One region of the Streptomyces sp. NPDC029836 genome, then DNA from elsewhere that is predicted to be linked to it. Evidence: riboswitches for the same ligand, from Rfam matches in the RefSeq annotation. Region 1 holds a riboswitch; the other holds the start of a gene.

Region 1 (6,841 bases):
CACGCCGAGGCGACGTTGAAGGAGCTCGCGGGCCTGTCCGTACGGCTCCACGAGGCCCTCGTGCAGACCGCTCTCGGCGTCCGGTTGCGCTGACGGCGCTGGTCGGCGTGGGGCCCCGACTACCCAAACCGGCCGGGCAGGTCCTAGGGTTGCTGTGTGAACGAGCTCGACGTTGTGGGTGTCCGGGTGGAAATGCCCTCCAACCAGCCGATCGTGCTCCTACGTGAAGTGGGAGGCGACCGGTACCTCCCCATCTGGATCGGTCCTGGGGAGGCTACCGCCATTGCCTTCGCCCAGCAGGGAATGGCCCCTGCCCGGCCGCTGACGCACGACCTGTTCAAGGACGTGCTCGAAGCGGTGGGTGAGGAACTCTCCGAGGTCCGGATCACGGATCTGCGCGAGGGCGTCTTCTACGCGGAGCTGGTCTTCGCGAGCGGGGTCGAGGTGAGCGCGCGGCCTTCCGACGCCATAGCGCTGGCCCTGCGGACGGGGACGCCGATCTACGGCAGTGACGGTGTGCTCGACGACGCCGGAATCGCCATTCCCGACGAACAGGAGGACGAGGTGGAGAAGTTCCGCGAGTTCCTCGACCAGATCTCACCGGAGGACTTCGGTACCGGGCCCCAATGAGGGGTACGAGGGGAGTCGCGGGGGTGGACGCCGCGCGACGCGGCCGCGTCGCCCACCGGGAACTTTCAGCCCATTCGAGTAGCCTTTCCCCGCAATGGGGTACGGGAAACCACTCTCAGGGTGATTATCACTCGGCGTGCCGAGTGTGGCGATCGTTGACGCACCCCTGGTCACTGCCTACCGTCAAGGTGGGCAGGTCAAGGACGGAGGGTCGGCGTGAGGATCACGGGCGACGGTACGACCGGGGGCACCCCCGCACGGAGTGATGGTGGGCCGTACCCGCTGCACGGCGGCGCGGCCGGGCCCGCGCACCGTCAGCCGGCGTCCACGCCGGTCGGGCCGGTGAGCGACGCCCCGGCGCCGGAGGAGGTCGGCTACCGAGGCCCCACGGCGTGCGCGGCGGCCGGCATCACGTACCGGCAGCTCGACTACTGGGCGCGGACGGGGCTGGTGGAGCCGAGCGTCCGGCTCGCGTACGGATCCGGCACGCAGCGGCTGTACAGCTTCCGTGACGTGGTGGTCCTCAAGATCGTCAAGCGCTTCCTGGACACCGGGGTGGCGCTGCAGAGCATCCGCACCGCCGTGCAGCACCTGCGGGACCGGGGTTTCCAGGACCTGGAGCGCATGACGCTGATGAGCGACGGCGCGACCGTGTACGAGTGCACCTCGCCGGACCAGGTGGTGAGCCTGCTCCAGGGCGGGCAGGGCATCTTCGGCATCGCGGTGGGCGTGGTCTGGCGGGACGTGGAGAACGCCCTGTCGCAGCTGCACGGGGAACGCGTGGACACCGGCGAGACCTTGGTCGGCCAGAATCCGGCCGACGAGCTGGCCGCGCGCCGGAACCGGGCCGTCTGATCGCGGCCGCCTGATCGAAGCCGGGCGATGCGGCCCGGCTGATCCGGTTCTTCCGGGGGCTCGACCCTCGTGGAGGGCCGGGGAGGTGCCTGCGTCGTCGCGTCCGCCGCGGTGATGTCAGTGGCCGTGTCAGTGCCGTAGGGGAGCATCGGGCTGTGAGATCCGCCCCGACCATCCTGCACCTGGACATGGACGCCTTCTACGCCTCGGTGGAGCAGGCGTCGAAGCCCAGCCTGCGCGGGAAGGCCGTGATCGTGGGGGGTCTCGGACCGCGCGGTGTGGTGGCCACCGCCTCCTACGAAGCCCGGCGGTTCGGCGTCCACTCGGCGATGCCGATGGCCCAGGCCCGCAGGCTCTGCCCGAACGGGGCCTGCCTGATCCCCCGGTTCAGTCTCTACCGCGAGGTCAGCGAGCTGGTCATGGGCCTGCTGCGGGAGCTGTCCCCGCTGGTCGAGCCGCTCAGCCTGGACGAGGCCTTCGTGGACCTGGAGGCGGGCGGGGTCGCCTTCGACGCCGCCGGGGCCCGGGCGGTGGGGGAGCGGCTGCGGGCCGACATCACGGCCGCCACGGGGCTCAGCGGCTCGGTGGGGCTGGCCGGATCGAAGATGCTCGCCAAGGTGGCCTCCGAGGAGGCCAAGCCGGACGGGCTGCTGCTCATCGAACCCGGCACCGAACGGGACCTGCTCGCGCCGATGTCGGTGCGGACCCTGCCCGGGGTGGGGCCGGCCACCGGGGAGCACCTGCGCCGGGCCGGGATCACCACCGTCGGGGAGCTCGCCGAAGCCGGGGAGGACGAACTGGTCCGGATGGTCGGCAAGGCGCACGGGGCGGGGCTGTACCGGATGGCGCTGGGGCTGGACGACCGGCCCGTGGTCGCGGAGCGGGACGCGAAGTCCGTGTCGGTCGAGGACACCTTCGACGTGGACCTGCACGACCGGGTACGGATCCGCAACGAGGTGCGGCGGCTCGCCGACCGGTGCGTGGGCCGGCTGCGCGCCTCCGGGCACTCGGGTCGGACCATCGTCCTCAAGGTGCGGCGCTACGACTTCTCGACGCTGACCCGCTCCGAGACCCTGCGCGGCCCGACGGACGACCCCGCCGTGGTGCGGGAGGCGGCGGCGCGGCTGCTGGAGGGCGTGGACACCACCGGCGGCGTACGGCTCCTCGGGGTCGGGGTGGCCGGCCTCGCGGACTACACGCAGGAGGACCTCTTCGCCCAGGTGCGCGCCGCCGAGGCGGACACGGATCCGGGCGTCGTGCGCGGGAGCGGGGCCGTCGTGCCGGACGGGGCGGACGCGGCGTCCGGGACCGCCGGGGCAGGAGCGGCCGTAGGGGGCCCGGAGGGCGGCGGAGCGGCCGTGGCCCCGGTCGGGAGCCCGGAGGGGAGTCCCGTGCGGCACTGGGCGGCCGGGAGCGACGTACGGCACGCGGTGTACGGGCCCGGCTGGGTCCAGGGCAGTGGGGTCGGTCGGGTGACCGTACGGTTCGAGGGGCCCGGGTCCCCGCCCGGTCGGGCCCGGACCTTCCGGGTGGACGACCCCGAACTGGAGCCGTCCGATCCGCCGGCCCTGGTGGGTCCGGGCTGAAGGGTGTTGCACAACCTTTGGGCCGCGTCCGTCCTAACCCCCGCCCGCCGGCCGGCCCGCGTCGCGGCGGCGCTTCCTGGTGGGTGGGGGCGCGGCGTGCTGGAACTCCGAGGGGAGGATCACGTCGAGGCCGTAGTGGTGGTAGAGCTGGAGCTCCTGCTCGGGGGAGAGGTGGCGGCCCACCCCGAAATCGGGGGCGTCCTTGATGAGGGAGCGTTCGAACGGCACGCGCAGGGTGTCGTCCACCACCTCGCTGGGTTCCAGGGGGACGAAGGCGTCCCGGCCGAAGAGGCCGGTCCGTACGGCGGCCCACTCCGGAACGCCCGTGGCGTCGTCGAGGTAGACCTCGTCCACGGTGCCGATCTTGGCGCCGTTCCGGTCGAACGCCTTGCGGCCGATCAGGCTGCGCGGATCGATGTCGGTCTGCACGGTCCCTCCACAGGGTCGCAACTCCATCCGTAATCACTACAAAAGTGCATATCCGCAGACGAGGCCACTCGAGGGAGGGTCCAGATCCTCGCTGGTAGGCTGGGTGACGGCTGTTGACCCTGTGCGGGAGAGTCCTCCGAGTGAGTTCGACGGAGGCGCCGAAGGAGCAAATCCTCCCCGGAATCTCTCAGGCATACGTACCGCACGTGAAGAGGCCACTCTGGAAAGCAGGGGCGGATCCGGGACGCAGTGCCGGCTCCTCTCCTCACCGACGGTGAAAGCCGGACCCCGTGGGCGATCCCCGCGCGGCCCGGTGAAGCTCTCAGGTTGAGATGACAGAGGGGGAGGCCGTCCGGGTGCCCGCGCCGTGGTGCCCCTCGCAGGTCGTACGACCAGGAGGCCTCCGTCATGACCGCCAACCGCATTCCGCTCTCCCAGCTGGAGCGAGGCATCCCCTTCGAGCAGCGCCACATCGGCCCGGACGCCGAGGCGCAGGCGAAGATGCTCGCCCAGGTGGGCTACGGCTCCCTGGACGAGCTCACCGCCGCCGCGGTACCGGATGTGATCAAGACCGCCGACGCGCTGAACCTGCCCGAGGCGCGGACCGAGGCGGAGGTGCTCGCCGAGCTCCGCTCGCTCGCCGACCGCAACCAGGTCCTGTCCCCGATGATCGGCCTCGGCTACTACGGCACCTTCACCCCGCCGGTCATCCTGCGCAACGTCATGGAGAACCCGGCCTGGTACACGGCGTACACGCCCTACCAGCCGGAGATCTCGCAGGGCCGGCTGGAAGCCCTGCTGAACTTCCAGACCGTCGTCGCCGACCTGACCGGTCTGCCGACCTCCGGCGCCTCCCTCCTCGACGAGGGCACCGCCGCCGCCGAGGCGATGTCCCTGGCCCGCCGGGTCGGCAAGGTCAAGGGCGGCGTCTTCCTGATCGACGCCGACGCGCTGCCGCAGACCATCGCGGTGATCGAGACCCGCGCCGAGCCCACGGGCGTCGAGGTCGTCGTCGCCGACCTGTCGGACGGCATCCCCGCCGAGATCGCCGAGCGCGGCGTCTTCGGCGTGCTGCTCCAGTACCCCGGTGCCTCCGGCGCCGTCCGGGAGATCAAGCCGGTCATCGACCAGGCGCACGAGCTCGGTGCCATCGTCACCGTCTCCGCCGACCTGCTCGCCCTGACCCTGCTGACCTCGCCGGGCGAGCTGGGCGCGGACATCGCCGTCGGCACCACCCAGCGCTTCGGCGTCCCCATGGGCTTCGGCGGACCCCACGCCGGCTACATGGCCGTCCAGGCCAAGCACGCCCGCTCCCTGCCGGGCCGGCTCGTCGGAGTCTCCGTCGACGCGGACGGCAACAGGGCGTACCGGCTGGCGCTGCAGACCCGTGAGCAGCACATCCGCCGCGAGAAGGCCACCAGCAACATCTGTACCGCACAGGTGCTGCTCGCCGTCATGGCCGGCATGTACGCCGTCTACCACGGTCCGGACGGGCTGCGGACGATCGCCCGCCGCACCCACCGCTACGCCGCCCTGCTCGCCGCGGGCCTGACGGCCGGCGGGGTCGAGATCGTGCACGGCTCGTACTTCGACACGCTCACCGCCCGGGTTCCCGGCAAGGCCGCCGAGGTCGTCGCCGCCGCCCGCGCCGCCGGTGTCAACCTGTTCCAGGTCGACTCCGACCTGGTCTCCGTCGCCTGCGACGAGACCACCCTGCGCGCCGACCTCGAGGCCGTCTGGGGCGCCTTCGGGGTCAGTGCCGACCTGGAGGCCCTGGACGCGACCACGGCCGAGACCCTCCCCGAGGCCCTGCTGCGCTCGGACGAGGTCCTCACCCACCCGGTGTTCCACCAGCACCGCTCCGAGACCGCGATGCTGCGCTACCTGCGCAAGCTGTCGGACAAGGACTACGCGCTGGACCGCGGCATGATCCCGCTGGGCTCCTGCACGATGAAGCTCAACGCGACGACCGAGATGGAGCCGGTGACCTGGCCCGAGTTCGGCCAGCTGCACCCGTTCGCCCCCGTCGAGCAGGCGGAGGGGTACCTCACGCTCATCACCGAGCTGGAGGAACGTCTCTGCGAGGTGACCGGCTACGACAAGGTCTCCATCCAGCCGAACGCCGGCTCGCAGGGCGAGCTCGCCGGCCTGCTGGCCGTCCGCGCCTACCACCGGGCCAACGGCGACGAGCAGCGCACCATCTGCCTCATCCCGTCCTCCGCGCACGGCACCAACGCGGCGAGCGCCGTGATGGCCGGCATGAAGGTCGTCGTCGTCAAGACCGCCGACGACGGCGAGGTGGACGCGGCCGACCTGCGCGCCAAGATCGAGCAGTACCGCGACGAGCTGGCCGTACTCATGATCACCTACCCGTCGACGCACGGTGTGTTCGAGGAGCACGTCGCCGACATCTGCGCCCAGGTGCACGAGGCCGGTGGCCAGGTGTACGTCGACGGCGCCAACCTGAACGCCCTGGTGGGCCTGGCCAAGCCCGGTCACTTCGGCGGCGACGTCTCGCACCTGAACCTGCACAAGACCTTCTGCATCCCGCACGGCGGTGGCGGCCCCGGCGTGGGTCCGGTCGGCGTCCGGGCGCACCTGGCTCCGTACCTGCCGAACCACCCGCTCCAGCCGACGGCCGGTCCCGAGACGGGCGTCGGCCCGATCTCGGCCGCGCCGTGGGGCTCGGCGGGCATCCTGCCGATCTCCTGGTCGTACGTACGCCTGATGGGTGGTGAGGGTCTCAAGCGCGCCACCCAGGTGGCGGTACTGGGCGCGAACTACATCGCCAAGCGTCTGGAACCGCACTACCCGGTGCTGTACACCGGCCCGGGCAACCTGGTCGCGCACGAGTGCATCATCGACCTGCGTCCGCTGTCGAAGTCGACGGGCGTGAGCGTGGACGACATCGCCAAGCGTCTGATCGACTACGGCTTCCACGCGCCGACGATGTCCTTCCCGGTCGCCGGCACCCTGATGATCGAGCCGACGGAGTCCGAGGACCTCGCCGAGATCGACCGCTTCTGCGACGCGATGATCGCCATCCGCGGCGAGATCGACCGGGTCGCGGGCGGCGAGTGGCCGGCCGACGACAACCCGCTCGCCAACTCCCCGCACACCGCCGCGTCGCTGGGCGGCGAGTGGAACCACCCGTACACCCGGGACGAGGCCGTCTTCCCGGCCGGCGTCACGCCCGCCGAGAAGTACTGGCCGCCGGTGCGCCGCATCGACGGCGCGTTCGGTGACCGGAACCTGGTGTGTTCCTGCCCGTCGCTGGACGAGTACGACAACTGATCCCGGATGACGGCGTGACGGGGCGCGGACCCGCGGGGCCGACGCGC
Region 2 (6,841 bases), on a different contig from region 1:
ACAGGCCCCAGCGGTCCGGGTAGAGGGCGCGGGCGACGTCCCGGCCGGTGACCACCTCGTAGCCGCGGTTCCAGCCGCTGGCGGCCAGTTCCTGCGGCGAGGTCACGCAGGGCGCGTAGCCGAGCCCGTCGACCTCCATGCCGCCGTACTGGGCGTCCGGCGAACCCGGCTGTCCCTGCCACAGCAGCATCCACAGCCGGCCCTCCGCGAGGCCGTGCAGCAATGACTCGTAGTTCTCATAGCGCCCGGGAGTCACCTGGCGCAGCATGTGCTCGACCTGCCCGGCCGCGGCCGTGCCTGACGCACTCACCCGGTACCCCTCTTCGTCCGCCCGTCGTCCACCCGTACCGCCCAGCTTAAGCGGCGCTACGGAAGGTAGAAGGGGCGTACGCGCTCACGAATCCACTCCGTGACCGGGTCCTCGGCGGCGTCGAGCAGGATCAACTGCACGGTCCAGGGCACCGGTACGCGTGCCAGGGCCCGCCCGAGGGCCTCCAGCGGGGCGCCGCGGAACTCGGGGTCCCATCCCACCAGCCGGACACCGACGTACAGCTCGGGGGCCCCGCCCTCCACGCTGGCCAGGCAGCGGTGGGCGGCGGCGACCACGCCGGTGCCGCGGAACTCCTCGGCGGCGACGGCCAGGAAGTCGACCGGGTCCTCCTGCCAGTCGGGCTCGAAGAGCCGTACCCGGCCCCCGGTGGCCGGACCGTCGAGCGGCCCCCGGCCCGCCCGGCACAGTTCGGCGACGGCGGCCGGCGGCAGCGGCACCCCGACGGCCCCCTCCGGGTTCACGGCGATGCCGAGCTGCGGGGGCAGGCCGCGGGCGAACTCCACGGCGGGGGCGATCACGAAGTCCATGCCGGGTCCCGCGCAGTACCGGAACTGGGCCTCCGAGCTGTAGACGGGGACGTACGCCTCCCCGCCGATCAGCATCGTGGGAAGGCTGAGGCTGCCCTGGTCCGGGCCGCCGCCCTCGGGCAGCGGCACCCAGAGCGGACTGCGCCCGAGCACCTCGACGATCCGCTCCCCGGCGTCCGTCCGCCCGAGCGCCGCCCCGAGCACCTGCTCCAACTCGTTCGCCGGCCAGCCGCTGCCCTGCATGTACCCCTGCCCTCCGTGTGGCGCCGATGTGCTGCCGAGGCTATCGGCTGCGGGCGGGCCGGTCGGAGTCAGCCGTGGAAGGCGATGGAGGTCACGGCGGCGGCCGAGCGGCGGTCGAGCAGCGTCGCCGAGGCGCAGCCCGCGGGCGGCCGGCCGGCCTCGGCCTCGCGGAGCAGCCGGCGGACGGCGCCGCGGTGGCAGGCGAAGGCGTACGCGGACACCCGGCGCCCCCGCGCCGCCTGGCCGGACAGCGCCTCCTCGGCGGTGGTGTCGAGCAGCAGCAGGTGCAGCGAACGGTCGCGGCGGCGGGCGACGGTCGCGAGCAGAGCGCGCACCCAGCTCTGGGTGCCGCAGTCGTGGACCACTACGGATTCACCGGAGCTGAGCTTGCGCCACAGGCCCCAGTAGTGGGCGACGCGGACGAGGGGCCGGTACGCGGCGTAGGGCAGCGCGGCCGGCATCCGGCGTTCCCAGCGTTCGCGGGCGTCCTGGGAGTCGATGCCGCCGCCGTCGGTGGCGCGCTTGATCAGGGTGCTCTTGCCGCCGCCGGGCAGGCCGGACACCACGACGATGTCCCCCGTCGCGAAGCCGAGCCGGTGCGGGCCGCACGCGGCGGATCCCCGCAGGTCACGGACCGGGCCGAGGCCCTGCGCGAGGGCGCGCGGCGCCGCTCCCGCGGCCCGCTGGGCCGGGACCGCGTCGATCCCGGTTCCTCCGTCGACGGGTCCCGTTGTGGTGACCACTCCGAACCTCCGCACAGCGTCTCCCCCCGAAACGGGGCCGCACGAGCCCCATGCCCACTGAGTGTAAAGAGACGGTAATCCGGCGCCCCCGGTTCCGCTCTCGGCTTTCCCACGGGCCCCGCCGCCCGGTCCCGGACGTCCCGTGCAATGATGTGCGCCATCTGGACACCAACTGCATACCGGCCGCTTGAATCCGCGCGGGAGAGTCCCGGCAGGGCCGCAAGGCCGTGCCCGGGCGCCGAAGGAGCAAGTACCTCCCTTGAATCTCTCAGGCCCCGTACCGCGTGGATGAGGCAGATCTGAAAAGCGAGCCGCGCCACGACCGTCCCGACGGTCGTCGGAGCGTGCTCCACCCAAGGTGCAAACCGTGGAGTTGACCCGTACGCGCGGGAACTCCCGGCGAACCTCTCAGGTTCCGATGACAGATGGGGAGGATCGTCCTCGTCATGTCATGCCCTGGGACCCGGGAGCCACACCCATGAGCACTGCCCCCCGCCTGACCGCGCTCGACGCGCTGCACCGCTCGCTCGGTGCGACCATGACCGATTTCGCGGGCTGGGACATGCCGCTGCGGTACGCCAGTGAGCGCGACGAGCACAACGCCGTGCGCACCCGCGCCGGCCTGTTCGACCTGTCGCACATGGGCGAGATCACCCTGACCGGCCCCGAGGCCGTCAAGGCGCTGGACTACGCGCTGGTCGGCAACATCTCGACCGTCGGTGTCGGCCGCGCCCGCTACACGCACATCTGTCAGGAGGACGGCGGCATCGTCGACGACCTGATCGTGTACCGCCTCGGCGAGACCGAGTACATGGTCGTCGCCAACGCCTCCAACGCCCAGGTCGTGCTGGACGCGATCACCGAGCGCGCCGCCGGCTTCGACACCGAGGTCCGCGACGACCGTGACGCGTACGCGCTGATCGCCGTCCAGGGTCCGGAGTCCCCCGGCATCCTGAAGTCCCTCACGGACGCCGACCTGGACGGGCTGAAGTACTACGCGGGCCTGCCGGGCACCGTCGCGGGCGTGCCCGCGCTGATCGCGCGTACGGGCTACACGGGCGAGGACGGCTTCGAGCTGTTCGTCTCCCCCGAGCACGCGGTGGCGCTGTGGCAGGCGCTGACCGAGGCGGGCGCGGGCGTCGGCCTGGTCCCGGCCGGCCTGTCCTGCCGCGACACCCTGCGCCTGGAAGCGGGCATGCCGCTGTACGGGCACGAGCTGACCACCTCCCTCACCCCGTTCGACGCGGGTCTGGGCCGGGTCGTGAAGTTCGAGAAGGAGGGTGACTTCGTCGGCCGCGCCGCGCTGGAGGCCGCCGCCGAGAAGGCCGCCACGAAGGCGCCGCGCAAGCTGGTCGGCCTGATCGCCGAGGGCCGCCGCGTCCCGCGCGCCGGCTTCCCCGTCGTCGCCGACGGGCAGGTCATCGGCGAGGTCACCTCGGGCGCCCCGTCCCCGACGCTGGGCAAGCCGATCGCGATGGCGTACGTCGACGCGGAGCACGCCGCACCCGGCACGTCCGGCGTCGGCGTCGACATTCGCGGTACGCATGAGCCGTACGAGGTCGTGGCCCTGCCGTTCTACAAGCGGCAGAAGTAGTTCCGCACACGGCAACGCGGCACGGACGGCCGTACGGGCACCCGTACGGGGTCGTCCCGTGGCGTCCCAGCATCCAAGACCGCTGTTCGTATCCACTCCCCCGCATCCAGGAGAATCAGGTCATGAGCAACCCCCAGCAGCTGCGTTACACCAAGGAGCACGAGTGGCTGTCGGACGCCGTGGACGGCGTCGCGACGGTCGGCATCACGGAGTTCGCGGCCAACGCGCTCGGTGACGTCGTCTACGCCCAGCTCCCCGAGGTCGGCGACACCGTCACCGAGGGCGAGACCTGCGGCGAGCTGGAGTCGACCAAGTCGGTCAGCGACCTGTACTCCCCCGTCTCCGGCGAGGTCGTCGAGGCCAACCAGGACGTCGTGGACGACCCGGCCCTCGTGAACACGGCCCCGTTCGAGGGTGGCTGGCTGTTCAAGGTGCGCCTCTCGGACGAGCCCAAGGACGTGCTCTCGGCCGAGGAGTACGCCGCGCTCACCCACTCCGACAACTGACACCAGGGGATTTCGATGTCCGTACTGAACACGCCCCTCCACGAGCTCGACCCCGACGTCGCCGCCGCCGTCGACGCCGAGCTCGTACGCCAGCAGTCCACCCTGGAAATGATCGCGTCGGAGAACTTCGCTCCCGTCGCCGTCATGGAGGCCCAGGGCTCGGTCCTGACCAACAAGTACGCCGAGGGCTACCCCGGCCGCCGCTACTACGGCGGTTGCGAGCACGTCGACGTCGTCGAGCAGATCGCGATCGACCGGATCAAGGCGCTCTTCGGCGCCGAGGCCGCGAACGTGCAGCCGCACTCCGGTGCGCAGGCGAACGCCGCCGCGATGTTCGCGCTGCTGAAGCCGGGCGACACGATCATGGGTCTGAACCTGGCCCACGGCGGTCACCTGACCCACGGCATGAAGATCAACTTCTCCGGCAAGCTCTACAACGTGGTCCCGTACCACGTCGACGAGACCGGCGAGGTCGACATGGCCGAGGTCGAGCGCCTCGCCAAGGAGTCCAAGCCGCAGCTGATCGTCGCCGGCTGGTCCGCCTACCCGCGCCAGCTGGACTTCGCCGCCTTCCGCCGCATCGCGGACGAGGTCGGCGCGTACCTGATGGTCGACATGGCGCACTTCGCCGGTCTGGTCGCCGCGGGCCTGCACCCGAACCCGGTGCCGCACGCCCACGTCGTCACCACCACCACGCACAAGACCCTCGGCGGTCCGCGCGGCGGCGTCATCCTGTCGACGCAGGAGCTGGCCAAGAAGATCAACTCCGCGGTCTTCCCGGGCCAGCAGGGCGGCCCGCTGGAGCACGTGATCGCGGCCAAGGCCGTCTCCTTCAAGATCGCGGCCTCGGAGGACTTCAAGGAGCGCCAGGTGCGCACCCTGGAGGGCGCGCGCATCCTGGCCGCCCGTCTGGTCCAGGACGACGTCAAGGCCGTGGGCGTGGACGTCCTCACCGGCGGCACCGACGTGCACCTGGTCCTGGTGGACCTGCGCAACTCGGAGCTCGACGGCCGGCAGGCCGAGGACCGCCTCCACGAGGTCGGCATCACGGTCAACCGGAACGCCATCCCGAACGACCCGCGGCCGCCGATGGTGACCTCGGGCCTGCGGATCGGTACGCCGGCGCTCGCCACCCGCGGTTTCGACGCCGAGGCCTTCACCGAGGTCGCCGAGATCATCGCGCAGGCACTGAAGCCGGAGTACGACGCGGCGGACCTGAAGGCGCGCGTCTCGGCGCTCGCCGCGAAGTTCCCGCTGTACCCGTCGCTGTAGCCGTCGCTGTAGCCGAAGGAGGGGGCCCGGCCGTGTTGTCCACAGGCCGGGCCCTTTTCATGACCAATGTCCTTGGCGGATGCCGCCCATCGCCTCTTAAACGTTCAAAAAGTGGCAAATAGGCTCGCGATAAAGACAGCACGCCACGGCATTCCCGTCAGGACGGACACCCTCCCCATGGACATGAGCGCAGCGAACCGGAAGGGACTCAGTCTCTTCGCGCTGATCATGATCGGCATCGGCTCGATCTTCGGATCGGGCTGGCTCTTCGGTGCCGGCACGGCAGCGCAGGTCGCGGGCCCCGCGGCGCTCGTCGCCTGGGTGATCGGGGCCGTGTTCATCGGCATGATCGCCATGTCCTACGCCGAGGTGGGCGCCGCCTACCCGATCCCCGGCGGCATGGCCCGGTACGGGGCCATCTCGCACGGCCCGGTCCTCGGCTTCATCACCGGCTGGGCGGTGTGGATCGCGGTCGCCTCCCTGATCCCCATCGAGTCGATCGCGGCGACCCAGTACATGTCCTCCTGGAGCTTCGGCTGGGCACGGGACCTGGTGGACGCCGGGTCCCACCAACTGACCGGCTTCGGCACGGCCGTCGCGCTGGTGCTCACCGTCGTGCTGTGGCTGTCCTGCTACTGGTCGGTCCAGCTGCTGGCGAAGATCAACGCGGCGCTGACCCTGGTCAAGTTCGCCATCCCGGTGCTCGCCGTCGCCGCGCTGATCGCCTCCGGCTTCCACACCGAGAACTTCTCCGCGCACGGCGGCTTCGCGCCCAACGGCTGGACCGCCGTCCTGACGGCGGTGACCACCTCGGGCGTCGTCTTCGCCTTCAACGGCTTCCAGGCGGTCGTGAACCTCGGCGGGGCCGCCAAGAACCCGGGCCGGGCCATTCCGGTCGCCCTGGTCGGCGCGCTGTCCCTGGGCCTGGTCATCTACCTCGCCCTCCAGGTGGCCTTCCTGGGCGCCGTACCGCCGGAGCACCTGGCGCAGTCCGGCGGCTGGTCCGGGGTGAACTTCAACTCGCCGTTCGCCGACCTCGCCAAGCTGCTGATGATCCACTGGGTGGTGGTGATGCTCCAGTTCGGCGCCTTCGTCTCCCCCGCCGGTTCCAACATCGCCAACGTGGCCTCGGCCGCCTACATGGTCCAGAACCTCTCCGAGACCGGCTTCTTCCCCCGGCGACTCAAGGAGACGCACCCCGTGTACGGGACCGCCCGCCCGGCGATGTGGCTGAACCTGGGGTTCTCCGTCCTGCTGCTGGTGACCGTCGGCCACAGCTGGAAGACCCTGGCGCCGGTCATCTCGGCCGCGATGGTGATCTCGTACCTGATCGGTCCCGTCGCGGTCGGCGTCTTCCGCCGCACCAAGCCCGGTCTGCCCCGCCCCTTCCGGCTGCCCGCCGCGAAGGTCATGTGCCCGCTCACCTTCGTCTTCGCCGCCTGCGCCCTCTACTGGTCGAAGTGGCCCAACACCGGCATCGTCACCGCGCTGACCCTGCTGGCCGCCCCGATCGCCGCCCTCGTGCTCTCCCGCAAGGGCGAGCGGAACCTCTCCCGCCAGTTCGCCCCGGCCTGGTGGATCGTCTTCTTCCTCGGAGCCCTGTCCCTGCTGTCCTGGCTGGGCTC

The links. Region 1 has a riboswitch for glycine ahead of gcvP (aminomethyl-transferring glycine dehydrogenase). Riboswitches for the same ligand answer to the same signal wherever they lie in the genome.
Region 2: another riboswitch for glycine. It lies ahead of gcvT (glycine cleavage system aminomethyltransferase GcvT); the one in region 1 lies ahead of gcvP (aminomethyl-transferring glycine dehydrogenase).

The regions. Positions count from the first base shown of each region.
Region 1 is NZ_JBVHZI010000003.1:7,310-14,150, forward strand. Features, by position in the region: gene ftsR (transcriptional regulator FtsR) at 1-93, shown strand, start outside; gene ACZ4XJ_RS10945 (bifunctional nuclease family protein) at 157-630, shown strand; gene ACZ4XJ_RS10950 (MerR family transcriptional regulator) at 847-1,485, shown strand; gene ACZ4XJ_RS10955 (DNA polymerase IV) at 1,641-3,071, shown strand; gene ACZ4XJ_RS10960 (PRC-barrel domain-containing protein) at 3,105-3,500, opposite strand; glycine riboswitch at 3,615-3,713, shown strand; glycine riboswitch at 3,715-3,849, shown strand; gene gcvP (aminomethyl-transferring glycine dehydrogenase) at 3,909-6,794, shown strand.
Region 2 is NZ_JBVHZI010000006.1:291,768-298,608, forward strand. Features, by position in the region: gene ACZ4XJ_RS20020 (enhanced serine sensitivity protein SseB C-terminal domain-containing protein) at 1-310, opposite strand, end outside; gene ACZ4XJ_RS20025 (enhanced serine sensitivity protein SseB) at 367-1,101, opposite strand; gene ACZ4XJ_RS20030 (AAA family ATPase) at 1,170-1,844, opposite strand; glycine riboswitch at 2,033-2,137, shown strand; gene gcvT (glycine cleavage system aminomethyltransferase GcvT) at 2,323-3,438, shown strand; gene gcvH (glycine cleavage system protein GcvH) at 3,561-3,944, shown strand; gene glyA (serine hydroxymethyltransferase) at 3,960-5,216, shown strand; gene ACZ4XJ_RS20050 (APC family permease) at 5,394-6,841, shown strand, end outside.